DNA from 3 places in the Kitasatospora sp. NPDC054795 genome. Region 1 is predicted to be linked to each of the others. Evidence: riboswitches for the same ligand, from Rfam matches in the RefSeq annotation. Region 1 holds a riboswitch; each other region holds the start of a gene.
What was found. A riboswitch is a leader RNA that binds a small molecule or an ion and turns the genes downstream of it on or off. The one in region 1 is predicted to bind cobalamin.

Region 1 (4,218 bases):
CCGGCCAGCTCCACCGAGACGGCGTCGACGGCGAGGTCCTGGGCCCGCGCCGGGGCGGTCGGGTCGGCCGGGTCGGTCGCCGTGGTCACGTCGGTCACCGGGTTCCTCCGAGGGCCTGGCCGCGGCGGCGCATCATCAGCAGGAAGGCGGGTACGCCGAGCACCGCGGTGAACACCCCGACGGGCAGTTCGGCGGGTGCCAGCAGGGTGCGCGAGGCGATGTCCACCCAGACCAGCAGCAGCGCCCCGGCGAGCGGCGCGATCACCAGCACCCGGCGGTGCCCGGCGCCGACCAGCATCCGCGCCAGGTGCGGCATCAGCAGCCCGACGAAGCCGATCGCCCCGCTGACCGCGACCACGGTGCCGGTGACGGCGGCCGTCACCACGAACAGCTCGCGGCGCAGCCGGTCCGGGTCCACGCCGAGCGAGGCGGAGGTCTCGTCGCCCATGGCGAGCGCGTCCAGCCGCCCGGCGGCGCAGGCCAGGTACGCGAGGCCGGCCACCACCGTGACGGCGGCGATCGGCACCTTGCCCCAGGTGGCGCCGCCGAGGCTGCCGAGCAGCCACATCATGGCGTCCCGGGCGGCCTCGCCGCGGTCGGCGGCGAAGACCATCAGGGTGGTGGCGGCGGAGAAGCCGTAGGACAGCGCGGTGCCGGTGAGCACCAGGCGCAGCGGGGTGAGTCCGTACGCGGTGCGGGCGGCGAGGTAGACGAGCGTCATGGCGGCCAGCGCGGAGCCGAAGGCGGAGGCGGAGATCGCCCACACCCCGAGCGAGGCGAAGGCGCCGAAGAGCAGGACGGCGTTGGCGCCGACGGCCGCGCCGGAGGAGATGCCGAGTACGAAGGGGTCGGCCAGCGCGTTGCGCACCAGGGCCTGGACGGCGACCCCGCAGGCGGCGAGTCCGGCGCCGACGACGGCGGCCAGCACGGTGCGCGGCAGCCGGATCTCCCAGACGATCGCGTACGCGGCCGCCTCGCCCGCGTCCAGCCGTCCGCCCGTCAGCCCGGCGCCCAGCAGCCGCAGCACCCGGGGCAGGCCGAGTCCGGAGGAGCCGAGGGCGACCCCGCAGAGCAGCGACAGCAGCAGGGCGGCGACGAGGCCGGCGGCGAGCGGGACGACGGGTATTCGACGGGTGGGCGGGCCGACTGCACGGTCCACGACTGCACGGTCCACGGGTGCGCCTTGCCTCGGGCCGCGGGTGCGCCGGGGCGGGCGCCGGCCGAAGGCGTGCCGCGGCGCCGTTCCCCTCGCAGTCCGCGGCGAGTTGTCGGGAGTTCAGCGGCCGGGGGCGATCGGGCTGGCGCGGGCCGTACGGGCTGGTACGGGCCGTGCTCACCGTTGCGGGTCAGCGCCGGATTCACACCGGACTTCCCCCTCGGACGCCCTGGCAGCATAACAGCCACTCAGGGCAGGCAACCCTTACCGGCCCTGGGTGGGCCGGGAACGCGCGACCGCCCCCGTCCGGCGGTACGGACGGGGGCGGTCGGGTGGCGACGTGTCAGGCTCAGGCCTGCTTGGTCTCCCAGAAGATCTTGTCGACCTCGGCGATCAGGTCCAGCAGGGCCTGGCCGGTGGCCGGGTCGGTGGACGCCTTGGCGGCCGAGGCGGCCTTCAGGGTGTCGTTGATCAGCTGGTGCAGCTGCGGGTACTTCTCGAAGTGCGGGGCCTTGAAGTAGTCGCTCCACAGCACCGAGATGTGGTGCTTGACGGCCTCGGCGCGCTGCTCCTTGATGATGATGGCGCGGGCGCGGAAGTGCGGGTCCTCGTTGGCCTGGTACTTCTCCTGGGTGGCCTTGACCGACTCGGCCTCCAGCTTGGCCTGAGCCGGGTCGTACACGCCGCAGGGCAGGTCGCAGTGGGCGTGGGCGGTGGCGCGAGGTGCAAACAGACGAGAGAACATGGGAGTCCTTCCTTAGATCGTCTTCCCGCGCCCGAGATTACCCTTCCGGCCTCGCCGTTTCGCGATCGGGCGGCGGGCCTAGGGCAAAAGACGGACCAGGAACCGGGGTAATCCGGACATCGGACCGGTGACGGTCCGTACGGCAGACTGGGGGCGGGCGGAGCAGGAGGAGGAGTCGTGGCGCGGAGCACGCGACCGCAGGGCGCCGGGGCCGGGGGGCCGGACCGGGGCGGCGCGCTGCCGTTCGGACTGGTCGACGTGGCGGGGCCGTCGATGGTCCCGACCCTGCGCGAGGGCGACCAGCTGCTGGTCCGCTACGGCGCGCCGATCCGGCCGGGCGCGGTGGTGGTCTTCCGGCACCCCTTCCAGCAGGACCTGCTGGTGGTGAAGCGGGCCGCCGAGCGCCGGGCCGCGGGCTGGTGGCTGCTCTCCGACAACCGCCCGGTGGACAGCGACAGCCGCAGCTACGGCGCCGTGCCGGACGAGCTGGTGCTCGGCCGGGTGCTGCTGCGGCTGCGCCCGAGCCCGGTCTGGCTGGCGCCGGGGCGCCGGCTGGAGCGGCTGCTGCTCAACCCGCGGCTGGCCCGGGTGCCGGGCCTCGCCCGCCGGCTCGGCGCCTGGGTGGAGGACGTCTAGGTCCTGTCCCGGGCCGCCGCCTCCGCCTCCTGGCGCTTGCGGGCCCGGTAGGCGGCCACGTTGGCGCGGGTCGCGCAGCGGTCCGAGCAGTAGCGGCGGGAGCGGTTGGTCGAGGTGTCCAGGTAGGCGTTGCGGCAGGGCGCGGCCTGGCAGATGCCGAGCCGGTCGGCGCCCAGCTCGGTCAGGTGGACGGCCAGGCCCATGCAGGCGACCGCGGTGAAGTGCGCGGTGGCGGTGGGGGAGTTGTCGGCCAGGTGCAGGTGCCAGCGCGGTCGTCCGGCGTCGTCCAGGTAGTCGTGCCCGGAGACCAGCGGGCTGACCGGGTACTCCATCAGCAGGCTGTTCAGCAGGTCGACGCCGCGGATCTCGTCCCCCTCCGCGGCGGCCTCGAAGACCCCGCGCAGCCGGGTCCGCACCGCCCGCAGCCGGGGCAGGTCGGACTCGTCGGCGAGCGCGGCGGCCCGCGCGGAGTCGGAGAACAGGCCGCGCACGGCCTCCACGGAGGTCAGCGTGTCGGTGCCGCGCTCGGGCTCCTCGGTGTTCACCAGCCGAACGGCGAGATCGGCGTAGGCGGCGAGCTCCACAGGGGTCCTTCCAGGTTCGGTAACGGGCTGACTGCCTCCAGCCTATTACCTGGGCGGAGCTCCGGCCTCTTTTCCCTGGCGGGAGGGCGTCGGCACCCGGCAGGAGCGGCCTGCCGGGCGCCGACGGTACGGGCTCAGAGCACCTTGGACAGGAAGGCCCTGGTGCGCTCGTGCTGGGGGTTGGTGAGTACCTCGCGGGGGTTGCCGGACTCGACCACCACACCGCCGTCCATGAACACCAGCGCGTCGCCGACCTCGCGGGCGAAGCCCATCTCGTGGGTGACGACCACCATGGTCATGCCCTCCTCGGCGAGGCCGCGCATGACGTCCAGGACGTCGCCGACCAGCTCCGGGTCGAGCGCGGAGGTCGGCTCGTCGAAGAGCATCAGCTTGGGCTTCATGGCCAGCGCGCGGGCGATCGCCACGCGCTGCTGCTGGCCGCCGGAGAGCTGCGAGGGGTAGTTCTTCGCCTTGTCGGCGAGGCCGACCCGCTCCAGCAGGGCCATGCCGCGCTCGCGGGCGTCGGCCCTGCTCTCGCCCTTGACCTGGACCGGCGCCTCCATGACGTTCTCGACGGCGGTCATGTGCGGGAACAGGTTGAAGCGCTGGAAGACCATGCCGATGTCGCGCCGCTTGAGGGCGACCTCGCGGTCCTTGAGCTCGTACAGCCGGTCGCCCTTCTGCTGGTAGCCGACCAGCTCGCCGTCCACCCAGAGGCGGCCGCCGTTGATCTTCTCCAGGTGGTTGATGCACCGCAGGAAGGTCGACTTGCCGGAGCCGGAGGGGCCGATCAGGCAGAACACCTCGCCCTTCGCCACCTCCAGGTCGATGCCCTTGAGCACCTCGACCGGGCCGTAGGACTTGTGCACGTTCTCGGCGCGGACCATGGGCTCGGCCGGGGCCGCGGCGTCGGCGGGGGTCTTGGTCAGATCGGTCATACGTGACCACCTCCCTCGAGCCCCGGGACGACGTCGGCGGTCGTCCTCGGGGCGGGCTTCCCGGCGAACAGGCCCCGCAGTCGCTGCAGCGGGGTGGGCGGGAGGGTGCGGTTGGAGCCTCGGGCGTAGTGGCGCTCGATGTAGTACTGGCCGATGGTC
Region 2 (4,218 bases), on a different contig from region 1:
TCGACCAGCATCCGGCGGGCCAGCGGGGCCAGCTCGGCGGGTGCCGGGAAGCCCTCGGGCACGGGAACCCTGCCCCGCCCGGGAGCCGGAGCGGGCCCTCGCCGCCGGGGTACTCCGTTACGGGGGACACCCGCCCCGCCCGGCCTGCCACCGGCGGGCCGTTGGGCCGTTCCGGGGAGACGGGTCACCGTCGCACCGGTGCCGATCGTCGGCGGGAGCGGGGCATCACGGTCGCGCGGGTTCCGAGACGTCACGTCGAGCAGTCTTCCCCTTGTACCGGCCTTCTGTCACATCCGGTTGTCCGTACGACCGGGCGACCGGTGGCGGCACCTCCGCAAGATCGGGCAACAGCGGCAAACCGCCTGGCCGGAAACGTGTGACCTGCCCATGCCACTCGCATCATCCCGGTCGCCGGGAATGCTCGGGCGGTTACCGTGCGTACGGGTGGGGGGTCAGTGGCCGGGCAAATTGTTGTCCCTGACATCGAGGTGGTTTTCGCGCCGGTCGCACGGGGAATCCCCTTCCGCCGACTTCCGGCGGAGCTGTCCAGTCCGAATCCGGACGGATGACGAGCGGGACGGGGGGATCGTGCCGCGCGAGAAGTCGGACCGGCCGACTTCTCGCGCGCCTACGGCGGAATGGAGGAAACGTTCATTCGTGGGCAGGGGCGAAGCGCGCCGGAAAAGCCGGCGCGGCCCAGCCGGAAACGCCCGCACGAGGAGGGGGGCGAGGACGCGGCCAGTGGGTCTTGCGGGCCTCGCGGATCCCGTCGGACGGATCGGACGGATCGGCTCGACGGATCGGCTCGACGGGTCGGCCCGGACCTCGGCGGTGGGGCCGCGTTCCTATCCGCAGGGGCGGAAGCGGAGCACCGACCGCGGCACGTCCGGGAGACGTGCCGGCAGGACCCGCCGGCGGCGCCCTACAGCAGCGGCGTGAGCCAGCGGCGGAGCAGTTCGGTGTACCGGTCGGGAGCGGTGTTCCAGAGGGTGGCGTGGTCGGCACCGGGGAAGGCCTGGAGGCTGACCACGTCGCGACGGGCGGCGGCCAGCTTCTCGGCGGTGCCGAAGGGCGCGATCCGGTCCTCGGGGCTGTGCAGGAGAAGGGTGGGCACCCGCAGGTCGGTGCCCTCGGCGATGCGGGCGAAGTCGGCGAGGTCGACGCCCGTGCGGCCCTCCGCGGCCAGGGCCCCGAGCTCGGCGGCGACGCCCTGGAAGCCGGCCCGGGCGGCGTCCCGGCGGGCGGAGACCGGGAGGTCGAGCACCGGCGAGTCGAGGATGAGGCCGCTGACGGCGTGCGGCCAGGCGGTGCGGGCCGCGGTCTGGAGGGCCGTGGTCGCGCCGACGGACCAGCCGTAGAGGATCACCTTGCCCGCGCCGCTGTCGAGCGCCAGCCGTACCGCCGCCTCGATGTCGCGCCACTCGGTCTCGCCGAAGTGGCTGAGCCCGTCCGGGGAGGCGGGGGCGCCCCGGTCGCCGCGGTAGGTGACGGCGAGGGCGGGCAGGCCGAGCCGGTCGAGGACGGGGAGCACCGGGAGGGTCTGCTGGCGGTCGGCCTCGGGGCCGTGCACCAGGATCACCCAGGTACCGCGCTTGCCGTCGAGCCGCCAGGCGGGAAGGGCGCCGAGCTCGCCGTCGGCGGTGGTGTCGGTGAAGGGGAGGCCGAGTGCCTCGGTGGGGTCGCCGAGGTGGACCCGGGGAGTGAAGCGGACCTCGGTGCCGGGGGTGAGCGTGCCCCGGTCGGCGCGGAGCAGCGGGCGGGTGACGCCCCGCTCGTCGCTGTGCAGGACCTCCTCGACGACCGCGTGCCCGCCGTCCGCCCACTCGACCGCCCAGCGGCCGGGGCGCAGGCTCTCGGGGCCGCGGGTGAAGGTGACCCGGCCGGGGGAGAGGCCGCGGACCAGGACCGGCCCGGACTCCGGGACGGCGGCCACCGGACGGACCGTCCGGTCGGAGGCCCGACGGCCGATCACCAGCACGGCGGCCCCGACCGCGGCGGCCGCCACGACGGCGGCGGTTCCCCAACGCATTTCGCTCCCCGCTCTGTTGCTCACGGACCGGACGGTGTTCGGGCACCAGTTCACCGGCGCTCCGTCCGCCCGGCCACCGGGCTGGGCCGTCCGGGTCACCCGGGCGGCGGCCAGGCGGCGCTGAGGAGGTGTCGGAGGCGGGCAATGAGGGTGGTGGGGCGGGGCGGCGGCGGAGCCGGCGGCGCCCCGGTGGGAGGGGACGTGGTGTTCCCGGTGGAGGGCGGCCCCGCGCCGGGCGATCCCCCGGCGCGTCGGCGGCGTCCGCGTGTGACCAACCCCTCTGTGACCTCGGTTGACTCCCGGTTCGGGCCCGTGATGGGATCCTGGGGCCAAACGGAGGCATGGAGAGGAAGCCGGTGGAATTCCGGCGCGGTCCCGCCACTGTCACCGGGGAGCACGCTCGGAACATCGCCACGGCGGCCGTCGACGGCCGCTGGAAGGCTCCGGGGGTGCGTTCGACCCGGAAGCCAGGAGACTCTCGCCCCCGTCACGTCGATCCAGGGCGCGGACCCTGAGTGAGGACACGCACGCGATGCAGGCTGCCCCACCCCACCGGACTCCGAGCTGCCTTCCGCCGTGCCCCCGATGACCCCGCTCGGGCCCTCCTCCTCGCCGCGCCCGCTGGCCCGCGCCGCCGCGTTCGCGCTCGGCGCCGTCGCGGGCCATGTCGCCGACGCCCGCTTCGCCGACCCCCGCCGGGGCCATCCGGTGGCTGTCTTCGGCAGCGCCGCGACCCGGCTGGAGCGTCGGCTGTGGCGCGACGACCGCGGCGCGGGGGCCGGGTACACGGCGCTGTGCGTGGGCGCGGTCGCGGCGGGCGCGCTCGCCCTGGACCGTACGGTGGGCCGGCGTCCGCTGGGCCGGGCGGTGCTGGCGGCGGCCGCGACCTGGACAGTGCTCGGCGGCACCTCGCTGACCCGGGAGGCGCGCACCATCGGCCGCTCGCTGGCCGCGGGCGACCTCGCGGCCGCCCGGGAACGGCTGCCGCACCTGTGCGGGCGGGACCCGAGCGCGCTGGACGGGCAGCAGATCGCCCGGGCGGTGGTCGAGTCGGTGGCCGAGAACACCGCCGACGCCGTGGTGAACGCGCTGACCTGGGGCGCCCTGGCCGGCACGCCCGGCCTGCTGGCCTTCCGCGCCGTGAACACCCTGGACGCGATGGTGGGCCACCGCTCGCCGCGCTACGCCCGGTTCGGCTGGGCCTCGGCCCGGCTGGACGACCTGGCGGGCTGGCCGGGCGCCCGGCTGACGGCGCTGCTGACGGTGGCCGCCGCGCCCGAGCCCCGTACGGCCTGGCGGGTCTGGCGGCGCGACGGCTCCGCGCACCCGAGCCCGAACGCGGGCCAGGCCGAGGCGGCGTTCGCCGGCGCGGTGGGCGTACGGCTGGGCGGGGCGCTGCGGTACGGCGAGCGGGTGGAGCACCGGCCCGTACTGGGTGCGGAGCTGCGGCCGGTGACGGTGGACGACATCGAGCGCGCCTGTGCGCTCTCCCGGCGGGTGGGCGCACTGGCGCTGGGTACGACGGTCGCGGGGCACGTCCTGCTGCGGATGCTGCTGAGGAAGAGGGGACGGGCATGAGCAAGGCGCTGCTGGTCGCGGGGACGACCTCGGACGCGGGCAAGAGCGTGGTGACGGCCGGGATCTGCCGTTGGCTCGTCCGCCAGGGCGTGCGGGTCGCGCCGTTCAAGGCGCAGAACATGTCGCTCAACTCCTTCGTCACCGCCGACGGTGCCGAGATCGGCCGTGCCCAGGCGATGCAGGCCCAGGCCGCCCGGGTGGAGCCGGAGGCGGCGATGAACCCGGTGCTGCTCAAGCCGGGCGCGGACGGCCGCAGCCAGGTGGTGCTGCTCGGCAGGCCGGTGGCGGAGGTGGGCGCGCTGGACTACCGCGAGCGCAAGCCCGTCCTGCTGAAGCGCGCCCTGGAGTGCCTGGCGGACCTGCGCGACCGCTACGACGTGGTGGTCTGCGAGGGCGCGGGCTCGCCCGCCGAGATCAACCTGCGCGACCGCGACATCGCCAACATGGGCCTGGCGACGGCCGCCGCCCTGCCGGTGGTGGTGGTCGGGGACATCGACCGCGGCGGGGTCTTCGCGGCGATGTACGGGACGCTGGCGCTGCTGTCGGCGGAGGACCAGCGGCACGTGGCCGGCTGGTTCGTCAACAAGTTCCGCGGTGACGCGCGGCTGCTC
Region 3 (4,218 bases), on a different contig from region 1:
CACAAAACTGTCACTGCCGGTCCTGTGCGAGTACGACCCGGTCGCCGGCCGGCACGTCGACCTCCGCGAGGAGCGCCGACCCGGGGCGCACCCGGCCCCCGGAACGCGAACGGCGCCTCCCCACCGCGGGGAGGCGCCGTTCCGGCGTGCGCGGGCAGGCCGCTGCTCGCGGCCGGGTGGCTCAGGAGCCCTCGGGCGTCCAGCGCTTCTCGACCCCGGCGAGTTTCCAGTACCCGATCGCGATCGCCCAGACGACCACGAACAGCCCGGCGATGGCGTAGCCGACGTTGTCCAGTGAGATGTCGGCGATGAAGCCGGTGACCGGGTCGGTCAGATCGAGCTTCTCGTGCAGCACCCCGACCAGCTCGATGGTGCCGATGACGAAGGCCACCGCGATCGACAGACCGGTGATGGTCAGGTTGTAGTACACCTTCCGCACCGGGTTGGCGAAGGCCCACTGGTACGCGAAGTTCATGAACGTCCCGTCCAGGGTGTCGAACAGGCTCATCCCGGCCGCGAACAGCAGCGGCAGGCAGACGATCGCGTACCAGGGCAGCCCGGAGGCGGCGCCCGAGCCGGCCATCACCATCAGGGTGACCTCGGTCGCGGTGTCGAAGCCCAGGCCCAGCACCATGCCCACCGGGAACATCTGCCCGGGCCGGGTGATCGAACGGGTCGCCCGGTTCAGCACCCGGGCCATGAAGCCGCGCGAGTCGAGGTGCGCCTCCAGCTCCTTCTCGTCGAACTTCCCGGCCCGCATCGAGCGGAACACCCTGAGGATGCCGAGCAGCGCCGCCAGGTTGAGCGCGCCGATCAGGTAGAGGAACACGCCGGAAGTGGTCGTCCCGATCACGCCGAGCCACTTGTGGGTGGTCGACTCGTCGTCCATCAGGGTGTTCGCCAGCTGCGCGCCGCCCGCCACCAGGGCGGCCATCAGCACCACCATCGAGGAGTGTCCGAGGGCGAACCAGAAGCCCACCGAGACCGGCCGCTTGCCGTCCGCCATCAGCTTGCGGGTGGTGTTGTCGATCACCGCGATGTGGTCGGCGTCGAAGGCGTGCCGCATCCCGAGGGTGTACGCGGTGATACCCAGGCCCACCCCGAAGACCTGGGTACCGACCGCGTACTTCTCGGGTGCGACCAGGAAGATCAGCGTGCCGAAGGCCACCACGTGCATGGCCACGATCACCGCCATCAGCCCGGCGGTACGGACGGTGTCCTCGCGCCGCCACTGGAAGCTGGGCAGCGCGGAGGGGGCCGGTTCGGCCCCGGCGGCAACGGTTTCGGGCAGGGTCATCTGCGGATCACGCTCCAGCACCTCGTGGAAAACCTCGTGAGATGCCGTGGCCGGTCTCCTGGCTGACGGGACGCCCGTACCCGCCTTCCCAAGCGCGCGAGGCGCCCAGTGGCTCCATGGGTACGGACGACGTTCCTCCGCGGACGGAGGAACGACCCGATCACAGTGGCGAGGGCCGCTCCGGGCTGGGACCCCTGAGGGTCCGTCACCGGTCTTCCCGAGCACCACGGCGGGGAACACCGTAGGGGCCACGCCCGACCCGTGCAAGGTTGCGCACCTGCGCAGGTGTCCAGGATCACAGACCGCCGCCTGCGAGAATGTCCGCATGCATCTCGTACCGGCCGACCGCGCGGGCCACCGCACCATCGACGGGCACCGGGTCTGCGAGGCCATCGCCGCGATCGGCGACCCGGCCCACGTCCGGTCCTGGGCCGAGCGGTTCTCCCTGCTCGCCGACCCCGGCCGGCTCGCCCTGCTGCTCGCCCTCCACCGGGCCGGGCCGCTCGCCGTCACCGACCTCGCGGTCGCCACCGGCATGCGCGACCCCGCCGTCTCCCAGGCCCTGCGGCTGCTCCGCACGGCCGGCGTGGTCACCGGCGACCGGGACGGACGCGTGGTGCGCTACCAGCTCGTGGACGAGGCCATGCGCCCCCTCCTCGACGAGTGCGTCGCCGGCGAACACCACGAGCCCACCGCGGCCACGGGCTGACCCACTGGCCCGGCCCCGGAACCGCGCCGCGGCCGGAGCGGATGAGTACGATCATGACGTGCCGTCCCGCCCCCACGCCTGGCCCGCCGACCGGTGGAACACCCGACCGGTCAGGGCCCGCGTGCTGGCGGTCGCCCGCACCCTCACCTCGGCCACCCGGGTCCTGGACGTCCTGACCCTGCTGAACCCGGACGGCATCGAGCGGTACTTCACCGTCAACCCCGGCTCCGCCTTCGCCGACCGCGCCCTGGACGAGTACCTGCACGGCCTGCCCGGCTTCACGGTGCTGGACTGGGAGGACGCCGTCAGCCGCCGCTTCGACCTGGCCGTCGCCTGCGCCGTCCACTCCTCCATGCACCGGCTGGACGCCCGCCTCGTCGTCCTCCCGCACGGCGTCGGCTACAACCGGCTGGTCACCGAGTCCACCGGCGACACGGTCACCGCCGCCGGCCTGTCCCGCAACGAACTCACCCACCGCGGCAGGGTGTTCGTGGACGTCCTCGGCCTCTCCCACCCCGAGCAGCTGGACCGGCTGCGGGTCTCCTGCCCCGAGGCGCTGGACGTCGCCCGGGTGGTCGGCGACCCCTGCTTCGACCGGATGCTCGGCAGCCGGCGCTCCCGCGACGGCTACCGCGCCGCGCTCGGTGCCACCGGAGGCCGACGGCTCGTCGTCGTCAGCTCCACCTGGAGCGAGCACTCCCTGTTCGGCCGCCGACCGGACCTCCCCCGGCGGCTGGTCCGCCGGCTCCCCGCCGACGAGTACACGGTGGCCGTGGTCCTGCACCCCAACGTGTGGAGCCGCCACGACCCCGAGGCGCTGCTCGACGACGCCCGCCGGATGGGCCTGCTCCTGATCCCGCCCCACCAGGGCTGGCAGGCCGCGCTCGTCGCCGCCGACTGCGTGATCGGCGACCACGGCTCGGTCACCGTCTACGGCGCCGCCCTGAACCACCGCACCCTGCTCGTCGCCACCGGCGCCGCCGAACTCGACCCCCGCTCCCCCGGCTACGCCTTCGGCCAGGCAGCGCCCGTCCTCGACCCGGACGGGGACCTCGCCGCCCAGATCGAACAGGCCCTCGCCCGGGACCCGGCCGACCTGAGCGCGATCACCGACCGCTCGCTCGCCAACCGCGGCGAATCCGCCCGGCTGCTGCGCCCGCTGCTGCACTCCTTCCTGGCCGGGCTGGACGAGCCCGGGGACGAACCGGCCCTGCCGCCCTACCCCAGGCCGGCCCCGTGCCCCGGCACTCTCGACCGGCCCACCGCGTACGACGTCGAGGGCCGGAGCGAGGGCACCGAGGTCGACCTGCGGCGCTACCCCTTCGACCCGCACGACCACGCCCCGCGCGGCTTCCACGCCCTCACCGACGAGCACCCGGGCGACGCCCTGCGCTACACCGCCGAGGTCCTGGCCCGCACCGAGGTGCACGCCGAACGCCCCGCCGCCCGCTGGCTCGCCGACTCCGCCGCCGAACTCCCCGGCCTCGCCGTCGCGGTGGCCGCCCTCGGCCCGGCCCGCCACCTGCTCCGACTGCGCGCCGGCCTGCTGCTGGAAGCCCGCGCCGAACCGGACTGGACCTGCCCCGACCCCGCCGTCGACCCGCTGCTGCTCGGCTCCGCCGTGGCCTGCTGGCTCGCCGACGGCGGCGACCCGGCCGGCCTCCCCCGGCACGGCCTCACCGTCCGCACCGGCGAGCACCGCACCCGGGTGTCCTTCCGCACCGGCCCCTGAGAAGGCCGCTACTCCGGCAGCTCCCGCAGCCGCGCCCGGCTGCGCTCCGCGAGCTCCGCGTCGTCCAGCTCCTCGGCGAGGGCGAGCAGCAGGGTGTGGGCCTGCGCCTCCTTCGCGTACTGGCCGCGCTCCTCGGCCCGCCGGGCGCAGTCGCCCGCGTGGGCGGCGGCGAGCTCCGGCTGCCCGAGCGCCCGGTGGGCCCGGGCACGGACCAGCGGCAGCTTCATCAGCATGTCCTCGTCCCGTGTCCGCTCGGCCTGCGCGGTGGCCTCGGCCAGCCGGGCCAGCGCCTCCTGCGCGCGGCCGTCGGCGATCAGCGCCTGCGCCAGGTTGTAGCTCTGGACGATCTCGCCGTGCTCGTCGCCCCGGTTCGCCGCCAGAGCCAGCGTGAACCGCCGCACCGCGTCTCCCGGGCGGCCGTCGGCCAGGCAGAGCAGACCGTCCGTCTCGTGGAGCACTCCCACCACCCGACGGTCGGTC

Region 2: it holds a riboswitch for cobalamin, as region 1 does, so the genes downstream of both, ACWGJO_RS04595 (cobalamin biosynthesis protein) here and ACWGJO_RS15445 (FecCD family ABC transporter permease) in region 1, are expected to answer to the same signal.
Region 3: it holds a riboswitch for cobalamin, as region 1 does, so the genes downstream of both, ACWGJO_RS32755 (HoxN/HupN/NixA family nickel/cobalt transporter) here and ACWGJO_RS15445 (FecCD family ABC transporter permease) in region 1, are expected to answer to the same signal.

The regions. Positions count from the first base shown of each region.
Region 1 covers NZ_JBSHAP010000036.1:14,008-18,225, reverse strand. Annotated here, with positions in the region: gene ACWGJO_RS15450 (ABC transporter ATP-binding protein) at 1-89, opposite strand, end outside; gene ACWGJO_RS15445 (FecCD family ABC transporter permease) at 95-1,159, opposite strand; cobalamin riboswitch at 1,299-1,437, opposite strand; gene sodN (superoxide dismutase, Ni) at 1,506-1,901, opposite strand; gene sodX (nickel-type superoxide dismutase maturation protease) at 2,175-2,537, shown strand; gene ACWGJO_RS15430 (CGNR zinc finger domain-containing protein) at 2,534-3,121, opposite strand; gene ACWGJO_RS15425 (amino acid ABC transporter ATP-binding protein) at 3,256-4,059, opposite strand; gene ACWGJO_RS15420 (amino acid ABC transporter permease) at 4,056-4,218, opposite strand, start outside.
Region 2 covers NZ_JBSHAP010000008.1:22,073-26,290, forward strand. Annotated here, with positions in the region: gene ACWGJO_RS04585 (hypothetical protein) at 1-62, opposite strand, end outside; gene ACWGJO_RS04590 (alpha/beta hydrolase family protein) at 923-2,029, opposite strand; cobalamin riboswitch at 2,376-2,507, shown strand; gene ACWGJO_RS04595 (cobalamin biosynthesis protein) at 2,615-3,607, shown strand; gene ACWGJO_RS04600 (cobyric acid synthase) at 3,604-4,218, shown strand, end outside.
Region 3 covers NZ_JBSHAP010000121.1:19,983-24,200, forward strand. Annotated here, with positions in the region: gene ACWGJO_RS32755 (HoxN/HupN/NixA family nickel/cobalt transporter) at 182-1,297, opposite strand; cobalamin riboswitch at 1,329-1,541, opposite strand; gene ACWGJO_RS32760 (ArsR/SmtB family transcription factor) at 1,623-2,006, shown strand; gene ACWGJO_RS32765 (hypothetical protein) at 2,065-3,738, shown strand; gene ACWGJO_RS32770 (AAA family ATPase) at 3,747-4,218, opposite strand, start outside.